2 regions of the Rhizobium sp. P1_C7 genome follow, and region 1 is predicted to be linked to the other one. Evidence: riboswitches for the same ligand, from Rfam matches in the RefSeq annotation. Region 1 holds a riboswitch; the other holds the start of a gene.
The links. Region 1 has a riboswitch for cobalamin ahead of bluB (5,6-dimethylbenzimidazole synthase). Riboswitches for the same ligand answer to the same signal wherever they lie in the genome.
Positions count from the first base shown of each region.

Region 2: it holds a riboswitch for cobalamin, as region 1 does, so the genes downstream of both, cobU (bifunctional adenosylcobinamide kinase/adenosylcobinamide-phosphate guanylyltransferase) here and bluB (5,6-dimethylbenzimidazole synthase) in region 1, are expected to answer to the same signal.

Region 1 is NZ_JBFUAL010000002.1:189,909-195,379, reverse strand. It holds gene AC1D2R_RS04070 (LTA synthase family protein) at 1-1,068, opposite strand, end outside; gene AC1D2R_RS04065 (TolB family protein) at 1,324-2,157, shown strand; cobalamin riboswitch at 2,183-2,366, shown strand; gene bluB (5,6-dimethylbenzimidazole synthase) at 2,407-3,102, shown strand; gene AC1D2R_RS04055 (DUF2865 domain-containing protein) at 3,106-4,188, opposite strand; gene AC1D2R_RS04050 (NADP-dependent malic enzyme) at 4,316-5,471, opposite strand, start outside.
Region 2 is NZ_JBFUAL010000012.1:104,210-109,680, reverse strand. It holds gene AC1D2R_RS19795 (chloride channel protein) at 1-1,192, opposite strand, end outside; cobalamin riboswitch at 1,438-1,832, shown strand; gene cobU (bifunctional adenosylcobinamide kinase/adenosylcobinamide-phosphate guanylyltransferase) at 1,960-2,484, shown strand; gene cobW (cobalamin biosynthesis protein CobW) at 2,490-3,539, shown strand; gene cobN (cobaltochelatase subunit CobN) at 3,549-5,471, shown strand, end outside.

The DNA of each region.
Region 1 (5,471 bases):
CCGAAAGAAGGTCGCAAGCGATGGTAGATCGGTGCGGACGTACTGCTGATAGGGAATGCTGCCGTACGGAAGAAACGCATTCGAGAAGCCAGTCAGTGCCTCGAATTCGACATTGGCCGTCATGCCACCGAACTCCGGCGAAAAGACATAGCCGGATTGGGCTGCGCGGATATTCGGCAGCGGATCTTCCGACAGCTTCAGCGTCTTCAGCCGCGTCGGATCCCAGAAGGATTCGCTCATCAGCATGATGACGTCGGGCTTTTCACGCGGGCCACTCAGATAGCCGTAATTGCGGGCGGGAATAGCGTCGAGAGCTTGCGCACCGAAGCCGGCGGGAACAGCAACGTCGGCCATCGGAATGTTGAAGATGAAGGCGAGGATAAAGCCGTTGCTACGATAGTTTTCCTTCTGGTCCCACATCATCGGTACGACCTGCAGACGATCGCGGATCCACGAATACTGGGAGTAATCCATCAGAGAGGCGAAGGCCGCGATAATCGGCAGGCCAAGGCAAAGGCTTCTCGTGCGGCTCTTGCTCGACAACTTCGGGAAGTGGCGCCACGCAAAACGCCAGGCCAGCACGATCCCGGTGACCGAAAGCAGGATACCGACGGCAAGCGCCACGGCCGAAAACGGACGGTCTCGGACCATGACGGGCAGTAATTCCATGATTTGCCGCCCGAAAAGCACATCCGAGGGATAGAGTGGATCCGAGAGATAATGCTGCTTCTGATTGGACACGAAGGCTGGTACGAGCACCCCCGGTAGAACGATCAGCACGGAAAGAAACCGCCGACTGAACACCGCGTCCAGCGACAGCATCAGCACCGTCAGCATCACCACAGTCGTGATACCGGGACGAGCCGTTGACGTCACGAACTCGCGGACGTCGGCAACACCGCCACGTGCGATTGATTCGACTGCGATGGTAGCCGCAAGGGCTATCAATGCCGAAATCGCAATGCTGATCCCACCGCGCAAGGCGGTCGGGCGACCGCTTGCGCCGACACGAGTGTAAAACGACGCGACGCGCATTGCCGCTTCGGACCTCAGGACTTGCGCGATCAACGGTGAAACTCCAGTGTCATCAAACCTTCACCGAACTGTCACATCTGGGTCATGAACGCTAGATGAACCGATTAGGTTTCCGGCATATATGACTTTTCTGATCAAATTGTGCTCGAAATTTTTGCATCGTTGACGCTGCTTTCGACGGGCCGAATCGGGCGGAGGCAGAAATATCCGCCGAGACATGTCCTTGCGCGAGGGCAGGCGGTGGAGTAGTTCAAGCCTGAGTTTGATTTGAGTTTGAGGAGGCGTTGCGTGCGCAGTTCCGTGGAGATCTTTAATGTTCGGACTGGCCTGCCCCGGATCGTCTGGCAAACCGATCAACTTGTCGAAGCTCCGAATTTTTCACCCGACGGCACCTACCTCCTGCTGAACGGGGACGGGCTTCTTCACCGTCTCCCACTCGACGGTTCAGGCAGCGTCGAGAAGGTCGATACCGGCTTTGCCATCGCATGCAACAACGATCACGGCATCTCTCCAGATGGGTCACAGATCGTCATTTCCGACAAGACTGAATTCGGAAAGTCGGCGATCTACGTTCTGCCTGTGGGCGGCGGTATTCCCCGCCTGGTTACAACGAACCTTCCGTCCTATTGGCATGGCTGGTCACCTGACGGTCAGGAACTGGCCTATTGCGGCATCCGCGACGACATCTTCGACATTTACACGATCCCGTTCAGCGGGGGCGCAGAGAAGCGTCTCACCCATGGAGAGGGCCGTAACGACGGGCCGGACTATTCCTTTGACGGCAAGTGGATCTACTTCAATTCCAGCCGCACCGGTATCATGCAGATCTGGCGCATTCATCCGGATGGGACGGGGCTCGAGCAGATCACGCAAGACGACTACGGCAACTGGTTCGCCCATCCGTCGCCCGGCAATGACAAGGTGCTGATCCTTTCCTATGATCCTCACGTTTTCGACCATCCGCGCGACCTGAATGTCAGGCTGCGGCTCATGGATATGGATGGTGGCAATCTGACGACACTGTTCGAACTCTTTGGCGGGCAGGGAACGATCAATGTGCCCAACTGGTCACCAAACGGTTACGAGTTCGCTTATGTCAGATATTTCCCGGTATCCGCCTGATCGATTGCGTTCGGCGACGTTTCGCGACATAGGTTACTCGTCAGGTGCCCGCGTGATCGCGGGAGAATCGGGAATTCGGTGCAAGGCCGGAACGTGCCCAACGCTGTAAGGCTGACGTTTGCCGCTCAAATGCCACTGGCTCCGTGCCGGGAAGGCGCGGCACACGGATGACGCCAAGTCAGAAGACCGGCCCGACAATCATAGACTGACCGCGTGGACGGCGGGCGGTTGTGTTGTTGGGGATTGACGATGCGACCAGACCATTCTGGCTCTCTACCGAGAGCTGCGGCCTTCTCTGCGGACGAACGCATGGCGGTCTACAAGGCAATTGAGACGCGAAGGGACGTTCGCTCGGAGTTTTTGCCTGACATTATTCCGGACGAAGTCATCAAGCGCCTTCTGCGAGCGGCGCACCACGCACCGTCCGTCGGCTTCATGCAACCGTGGAACTTCATACTCGTGCGCGACCGGGACGTAAAGTCTGCCGTGTGGGATGCCTTCAACCGCGCCAATCTGGAGGCCGCCGAGATGTTTGCCGGCGAACGGCAACAGGCCTATCGATCGCTGAAGCTGGAAGGCATCCGCAGCGCTCCGCTTGGAATCTGCATCACCTGCGATCCAGATCGCTGCGGCGACGTCGTGCTTGGACGGACGCACAATCCGCGGATGGATTCCTATTCGACGGTCTGCGCGGTACAAAATCTCTGGCTGGCCGCGCGAGCGGAAGGGATCGGCGTCGGCTGGGTGAGCATCTTCCACGAAGCCGACCTCAAGCAGATTCTCGGCGTGCCCGAGCGGGTCGAGATCGTTGCGTGGCTCTGTGTCGGCTATGTTGACCAGCTCTACGAGGAGCCTGAACTCGCCGTCAAAGGGTGGCGACAGCGAACGCCAGTCGCGGAGTTGATCTTTGCCGATCGGTGGGGCAATGGCGAGGAATTCAAATAGCCGCTACCGCTGCTGCGGTTGAGCGCCTGGGGTCGCCGGGTTCTTGAGGTCGATTTCCCCCCGATCGCCGGCCAGGAATTGCGGTCCGATCTGGCGCACCTTGCCGCTTTGCGGATCATAGGGTCGGTCGGGCACCTGCGATTGCGGGGCAGGCGCCACTATTGCAGGCGCCTCCTGCTTCCTGGTCTCTATAGTGGTGATCGAACCCTTCCGGGGCACTTCGGTGGCCGCGTTCTGGTTCTTTCGCATTCGTTCATAGTAAGCGGGGAGGTCGCAACTACAGGACGATTTTTCTCCAGGCTTGCGGTTCTTGTAGGCAAAGGCGTTCGGCATCGCGCTATAGGGCGTGCCCGTCGCCGTGGAGATCATGTCCGACGTCTCCCCAACGGAGACATCGTGATAGAAAAGCTCCGTATCGACTCCCGGACACATTTTCGCGCAAGTGTCGGCGTCGCGAGCGAAGTCCATGGAGGTCGCGTTGGAGCTAAGCGGGAAGAAGCCTCCATCGCAGGTGCGCACGCAAACCGTGTTGAGATGCGAGAGGGGTTGCATCCCGGGCGCCGCGTAAGACCTCCGGCCCTGGCCGCCGCCGAGCGGTATGAACGTGTCGCTACGCATCGCCTGATCGTCGATACTCGGGGCCGGTGCATATTCGGGATCGTCGGAGAACGACGGCTCCGCATTGCAACTGTTGGCGTCGAGGGCCGCGATCAGTTCGTTGCGGGTGCGGGTATCTTCGCTCTGCGCCCGCAGCTCGTCGCGGCGCTGCTGCAGGTCGCTGATGTTATCGACCATCTTGGCTTCCGCCTGCTCAAGCTCGCTACAATATTCGGCGTTGTCGCCGCCGATTGTCACCATACTGCCGGCGCTGCATCCATTGCGCCGCAGATCGCTTCTAACTTTTCGAAGCTCGAGGTTCTGCTCGGCGATGGCGCTGGCATACTTGCGGACCTCCGGCGTGGTTCCTATCACCAGCGGCAGGTCAGCAAGACGCGCCCGCAGCTCACCACAGATCGGCGCGACTTGCGCATAAGCCGGTGTCGAAAGGGCAATCAGGAACGCAAAAGGCAAATTCCAGCGCGTCAAGGCATCGTCCCGTGGATGAGCAAATACCAGTGGATCGTGGCGGTTGTCCGCCATCTTATTCCCAATAACCTGTCTATCTTAACAAGCTGCCGTTGAAATCCTAACGCACTTCCCGATTTCTGCCAACTCAAGCCGGCTGAGAAGCCTCCACGACGGCGAGCGCTGCCATATTCACCACTCCTCGGGAGGTGACCGAGGGCGCCAGGATATGGGCCGGCATCGCCGCGCCGAGCAGGATCGGACCGACATGCAGACCATCGGTCATAGACTTGACGACGCCCAACGTGATGTTGGCGGCATCGAGGTTTGGAAATACCAGCAGGTTGGCTTCGTCGTGCAGGGTCGTGTCAGGCATAACACGCTTGCGCAACGCCTCGGAGATCGCGCTTTCGCCGTGCATTTCGCCATCGACTTCCAGCTCGGGCGCGCTATCGCGAACCAGCTGCAACGCGGCACGCATCTTCGTCGCGCTTTCGGATTCCCGCGAGCCGAAATTCGAATGCGAGACGAGCGCGGCGCGCGGCGTAATCCCGAACCGTCTGATTTCCTCTGCCGCCAGGATCGCGGACTCGGCAATCTCCTCGGTGGTGGGGTTGAAGGTCACGTAGGTGTCGGTGAAGAAGGTGGCCCCACGCTGCGAGATCAGCAGGCTAAGGGCCGAAAAGTCACGGACGTCCTTCCGTTTGCCGATGATCTGGCGAACGTCGCGCAGGTGCTTCTCGTACCGGCCTTCCAGACCGCATATCAGCGCGTCGGCTTCGCCGCGCTTGAGGGCCAACGCGCCGATGACCGTCGTATTGGTACGAACGATCGTGCGCGCGGCCTCGGGGATGACGCCACGGCGGCCGACCAACGAGAAGTAAAGGTCGACATATTCGCGGAAGCGCGGATCGTCTTCCGGGTTGATGACATCGAAATCCAACAGCGGCCGGATGCGAAGTCCGTAGCGCTGCAGGCGGGTTTCGATAACTTGTGGGCGGCCGATGAGGATCGGTTCGGCAATCCCTTCTTCCAGTAGGACCTGTGCCGCGCGCAGCACACGTTCGTCTTCTCCTTCGGAGAAGATCACGCGCTTGCGCTCGGCATTTTTCGCTGCGGCGAAGATAGGCTTCATGACGAAGCCGGAACGGAAGACAAAGCGGTTCAGCTGATCGAGATAGGAATCGAAATCGGTGATGGGTCGCACCGCAACGCCGCTTTCGGCCGCTGCCTTGGCGACGGCCGGTGCGATACGCAGGATGAGGCGCGGATCGAACGGCGAGGGGATGAGATAGTTCGACCCG
Region 2 (5,471 bases), on a different contig from region 1:
TGAGCGGTCCGCCGATGACCGCGACCGCAAGCGAACTCATGCCGACCACGGCATAGATCACAGGTGTCAGGGTTGCGTTGGCAAAATACGGCGCGGAATAGGCAAACAATTTGCCGAGCAGAGCGCCCATGAACAGGGATGCGAAGAAGAGGCCGCCCCTGAAGCCAGAGCCGATGGATATGGCCGATGCAAACGACTTCAGCAGGAGGAGGCCGACCAGCACGGGGATGGCGACCTCGCTGTCGAGGTTCAGATGCAACGCGCCGTGGCCTGCCGAAAGCACCTGCGGCGTAATGAGGGCAAGCAGGCCAACGACGATGCCGCCAAGCGCGGGCCGCAGCGGTGGGGCGATCAAGCTTCTGCGGGCGAGCTCTTCGATGAAGGACACACCCTGCATGATCAGGATGCCGACGCCTGCACATACCGCACCAAGAAGGACGGCCGGAACGTAGTCGGCCGGCATGACGGTTCCGAACGAGCCGACGTCGATGACGAAATCGCTGCCGGCAAGTAGGCGCGCCACCAGCGTCGAAACGAGAGCGGATACGACGACCGGCGTCAGCGATACGATGGTGTAGGTGCCGATGATCAGTTCGAAGGCATAGAAGGCCCCTGTCAGCGGCGCGTTGAAGGCCGCCGCGATCGCACCCGCGGCACCGCAACCCAGGAGGACACGCAGGTCCGAGCGGCGCAGCTGCAGCTTGAGCCCGAGCTTCGAGGCGAGACCCGAGGCAAGCTGCGTATAGCCGGCTTCAAGTCCGACGGAGGCGCCGAAACCATTCGATATCAGGTTCTGGACGGCGACCAGGATGCTGTCCGTCAGCGACAGTCGTCCGCCGTGCAGCGCATTCGCCTCGATCGGGTCGACCATCGGCTTCTTGCGTGTCTTCGCCAGGATGAACATCAGCAGACCGAGGAGCATGCCGCCGCCCACTGGCGCGGCAAGCAAGAGGAACTTGTTGTCGATCTGGGAGGAGCTCAACCTTTCGACATCGCTGATGCCGAAGATCAGGCTGTGCATCTCGCGTGAAACGAGACTCATGCCTGTGACTGCGAGGCCGGATGTGACGCCGACGATCGCGCCCGCGATGACCATGCCCATTTCGCTGCGCCGTAGGAGCGCGCGCATCCGTCCTACGTCAAACAGAGTGTGAAGCAGGCCAAACCGGCGGATATCGATTTTGAGAAGCATGGCAAGGAAACTAGGCGGGCAAAGGCCCGGTCAAGGGCGAGGGAGAGGTACGACGACGGCGACAGCACCCGTTTGCGGTTCAATTGCGGCAAAAGCCCGGCGATGGCAACAGATTCCTATGCGTAAGTGACTGATAAAAGACGATAAATGTGGTAGAGATGGTCGTCTTTTCGAGCGGTCCTCCTGTTTTCCTATCGCTGCGAAGCGGCCAAGCCCGATTGACTTCCCGCCGGCGCTTGCCTAACCATGAATCCATAACGGATGGTTCCGGATCGCCTAAAGCGTTTCGGATGAAAAGGGAATGTGACGGGGTGGACCCAATCAGGGCGCTTTCATCACAGCCGACCCCGCGACTGTAGAGCGGTCAGGGTCTTCCGTCCGGCGTCGGATGCGCGTTACCGGCTGTCTGCGTGGTGCTGACGGGTGAGGCGGGGAAGACGACGGAAAAGCCACTGGTAGTGCAAGCATGATCAGCCCGGGCTGGACGCCTCTTTTTCTACGAATCGTCCGCCTTTTCATGATTGCAGCCGGGAAGGCGAGGAAGATCCGCTGGCACGATCAGGGCAACCGGTTTATCGGTGCGCCCCGATCGCGGCCTTTAACTGCGAGCCAGGAGACCTGCCATATCGTGCCGGGCGCAGAGCCCACCCATGGGGCGATGTCCCCGTTGCCAGCACGGAGGTTGTCATGGCTGAAAGACAGATCTATCGATCGCATGACGCGGTCGCCTTGCCGGTCGCTTGCGGGCAGATCGGATTGCATTTCCCATGAACAACCCATCTTCGGGCGCCACCTTCGTTCTGGGTGGTGCGCGGTCGGGAAAATCCCGCTTTGCCGAGCAACTGGTTGTGGCAAGCGGCCTGGAGCGCCATTACGTGGCGACCGGGCGTGCGTGGGATGGCGAGATGCGTGCACGGATCGACCAGCACAGGGCAGATCGCGGCGACCTGTGGACCACCCACGAAAAACCGCTCGATCTCGTTGAATGCCTTGCGGCTGTCGATGGCAATGGGCGAGCGATCCTGGTGGATTGCCTGACGCTTTGGGTTACCAATCTGATGATGGCGGAGCGCGACACGGCGGTGGAGTTCGCAGCCCTTGCCGCGCATTTGCCGAAGGCGAGGGCACAGCTCGTCATCGTTTCCAATGAAGTCGGCCTCGGCATCGTGCCGGAAAACCGTATGGCGCGGGATTTTCGCGACCATGCCGGGCGGCTGCACCAAATGATCGCGGCGCAAGCTGCGAACGTGTATTTTATCGCGGCTGGATTGCCGCTGAAAATGAAGGGTTGAATTCCATGAACCAGCAGAAGATTCCCGCGACCGTGATCACGGGCTTTCTTGGCGCCGGCAAGACGACGATGATCCGCAATCTGCTGTCCAACACGGGCGGCAAGAAGATCGCGCTCATCATCAACGAATTCGGGGATCTCGGCGTCGACGGCGAGGTGCTGAAGGGCTGCGGCGCGGAAAACTGCACCGAGGACGATATCATCGAGCTGACCAATGGATGTATCTGCTGCACGGTCGCCGACGACTTCATCCCGACGATGACGAAACTTCTGGAGCGCGAGAACCGCCCCGACCATATCGTCATCGAAACCTCGGGGCTGGCCTTGCCGCAGCCGCTCGTCGCGGCCTTCAACTGGCCCGATATCCGCACGCAGGTCACAGTCGACGGGGTTATCACGGTGGTCGATAGCGCCGCCGTCGCCGCAGGCCGTTTTGCCGACGACCACGATGCCGTCGAAGCGCGCCGCGTCGAGGACGAGTCGCTCGATCACGAAAGCCCGATTGAGGAGCTTTTCGAGGATCAGCTGACTTGCGCCGACCTCATCGTTCTCAACAAGACCGATCTCCTCGACAGCGCCGGCCTCAGCCGCGTGCGGGACGAAGTCGCCTCTCGCATTGCCCGCAAGCCCGTCATGATCGAGGCAAAGAACGGCGAGGTGCCGGCAAGCATCCTGCTCGGTCTCGGCATCGGCACCGAAGGCGATATCATCAACCGCAAGTCCCATCACGAACTCGAGCACGAGGACGGTACGCCGCATGACCACGACGAATTCGACAGCTTCGTCGTCGAACTCGGTTCCGTTGCTGATCCCGCTGCTTTCGCGGAAAAGCTGAAAGGCATCATCGCAGAGCATGACGTACTCCGTCTCAAGGGCTTCATCGATGTCCCGGCCAAGCCGATGCGTCTGCAGCTGCAGGCCGTCGGCAGCCGCATCGATCACTATTTCGACCGCGCATGGGCGCCTGGTGAAGCGCGCGGCACCCGCCTGGTGGTGATCGGGCTGCACGAGATGGACGAGACTTTGGTGCGCAAGGCGATAGAGGCCCTGGCATAAGGCAAACCAATGCATCTGCTTCTGGCACAGCAGGGAACGATCAGTGACGGCGAGGAAGCGATCGATCTCGGTCAGTCTCCCGGCGATATCCTGTTCCTGTCGGCCGCCGACACCGAGCTTGCGGCAATCGCGGCTGCGTATGGCCAAAGGGAGCCGGCGCGAACGCTGCGCATTGCAAGCCTGATGAGCCTCAAGCATCCGATGTCGGTCGATGCGTATATCGAGCGAACGGCACGGCATGCGAAGCTCATTGTCGTGCGTGCGCTCGGCGGAGCAAGCTACTTTCACTATGCGCTCGAAGCGCTGCACGCCGCCGCCGCGCGGCATGGCGCGCTGATTGCCGTCCTGCCAGGAGATTCCAAACCTGATGCAGGGTTGACGCCGTTTTCGAATGTGCCGCTTGAAGATCTGAATGCGCTTTGGGCTTACCTGATCGAGGGTGGCGACGGGAATTCGCATGCGTTTCTTGCGTATGCCGAGGCGATGCTATCTGGCGCCGAGAAGCCGGAAGCGGCTGCGCCGTTGATGAAGGCGGGGATCTGGTGGCCCGGACGCGGGGTGATTGGCGTCGAGGAATGGAAGTCGGCGGTTGATCTCCTCTTCTCCCCAGCGGCGACCCCGGATGGAGACCAAGCAGAGCGCCCGACTGTCGCAATCTCTTTTTATCGCGCTCTCGTCCAGAGCGGCGAAACCGGACCTGTCGAAGCGCTGATAGAAGCGCTTGCGGTGGAGGGAATGCGGTCGCTTCCGGTGTTTGCCTACAGCCTCAAGGACCCGGTCTCGAAGGGCATCATCGAGACTGTCTTTCATGCGGTGAAACCTGATATCGTGATCAACACCACCGGATTTGCGGTCTCTGCACCCGGCGCTTCACGGGAGCCGACCGTGCTGGAGTCCAGCGATGCCGTCGTGCTGCAGGCAATTTTTTCCGCGTCGTCGCGAGAGGCATGGGCCGCATCGTCGCAGGGTCTTTCGGCGCGCGATCTCGGCATGAATGTCGCGCTGCCGGAGGTCGATGGCCGGGTTCTCGCGCGCGCTGTCTCGTTCAAGTCGGCTGCGCGCTACGATGCGCTGGTCGAGGCCAACATCGTTGCCAGCGAGCCGGATGCCGGCCGCATGCAATACACCGCGCGGCTCGCCGCCAGTTGGGCGCGACTGCGCACGACGGAGCCGCAGGACCGGCGGGTGGCACTTGTCATGGCGAACTATCCGAACCGCGATGGACGTCTCGGAAATGGTGTCGGGCTGGATACACCTGCGGGTACAATCGAAGTGCTTTCGGCGATGCAGGAAGCCGGCTATCCGGTCGCCGACATCCCGGCAGATGGCGATGCGCTGATACGGCACCTGATGGAGGGGCCAACGAACTCCGGTCATGATGGCAAGGTTGTTCGCGAGACGCTTTCCTTGAGTCTTTACAGGACGTTCTTCGAAAGTCTTCCGGCAAAAATTCAGGAAGAGATCTGCCATCGCTGGGGCGCGCCAGAGACTGATTCCTATGTCAGGGACGGGGCGTTTGCGCTACCGTTTACCCGCTTCGGCAACGTGCTGGTCGGCATCCAGCCGGCGCGGGGATACAATATCGATCCGAAGGACAGCTATCATTCGCCGGATCTCGTGCCGCCGCACGGATATCTCGCCTTCTATGCTTTTCTACGTCACGAATTCAGCGCCCATGCCGTCATTCACATGGGCAAGCACGGCAATCTCGAATGGCTGCCGGGCAAGGCGCTGGCGCTGTCGCAGGAGTGCTACCCCGAGGCAATCCTGGGGACGCTTCCGCACCTCTATCCCTTCATCGTCAACGATCCCGGTGAGGGAACGCAGGCCAAGCGCCGCACCGCTGCCGTTATCATCGACCACCTGACGCCGCCGCTGACGCGCGCCGAGAGTTATGGGCCGCTGAAGGATCTGGAAGCGCTGGTCGACGAG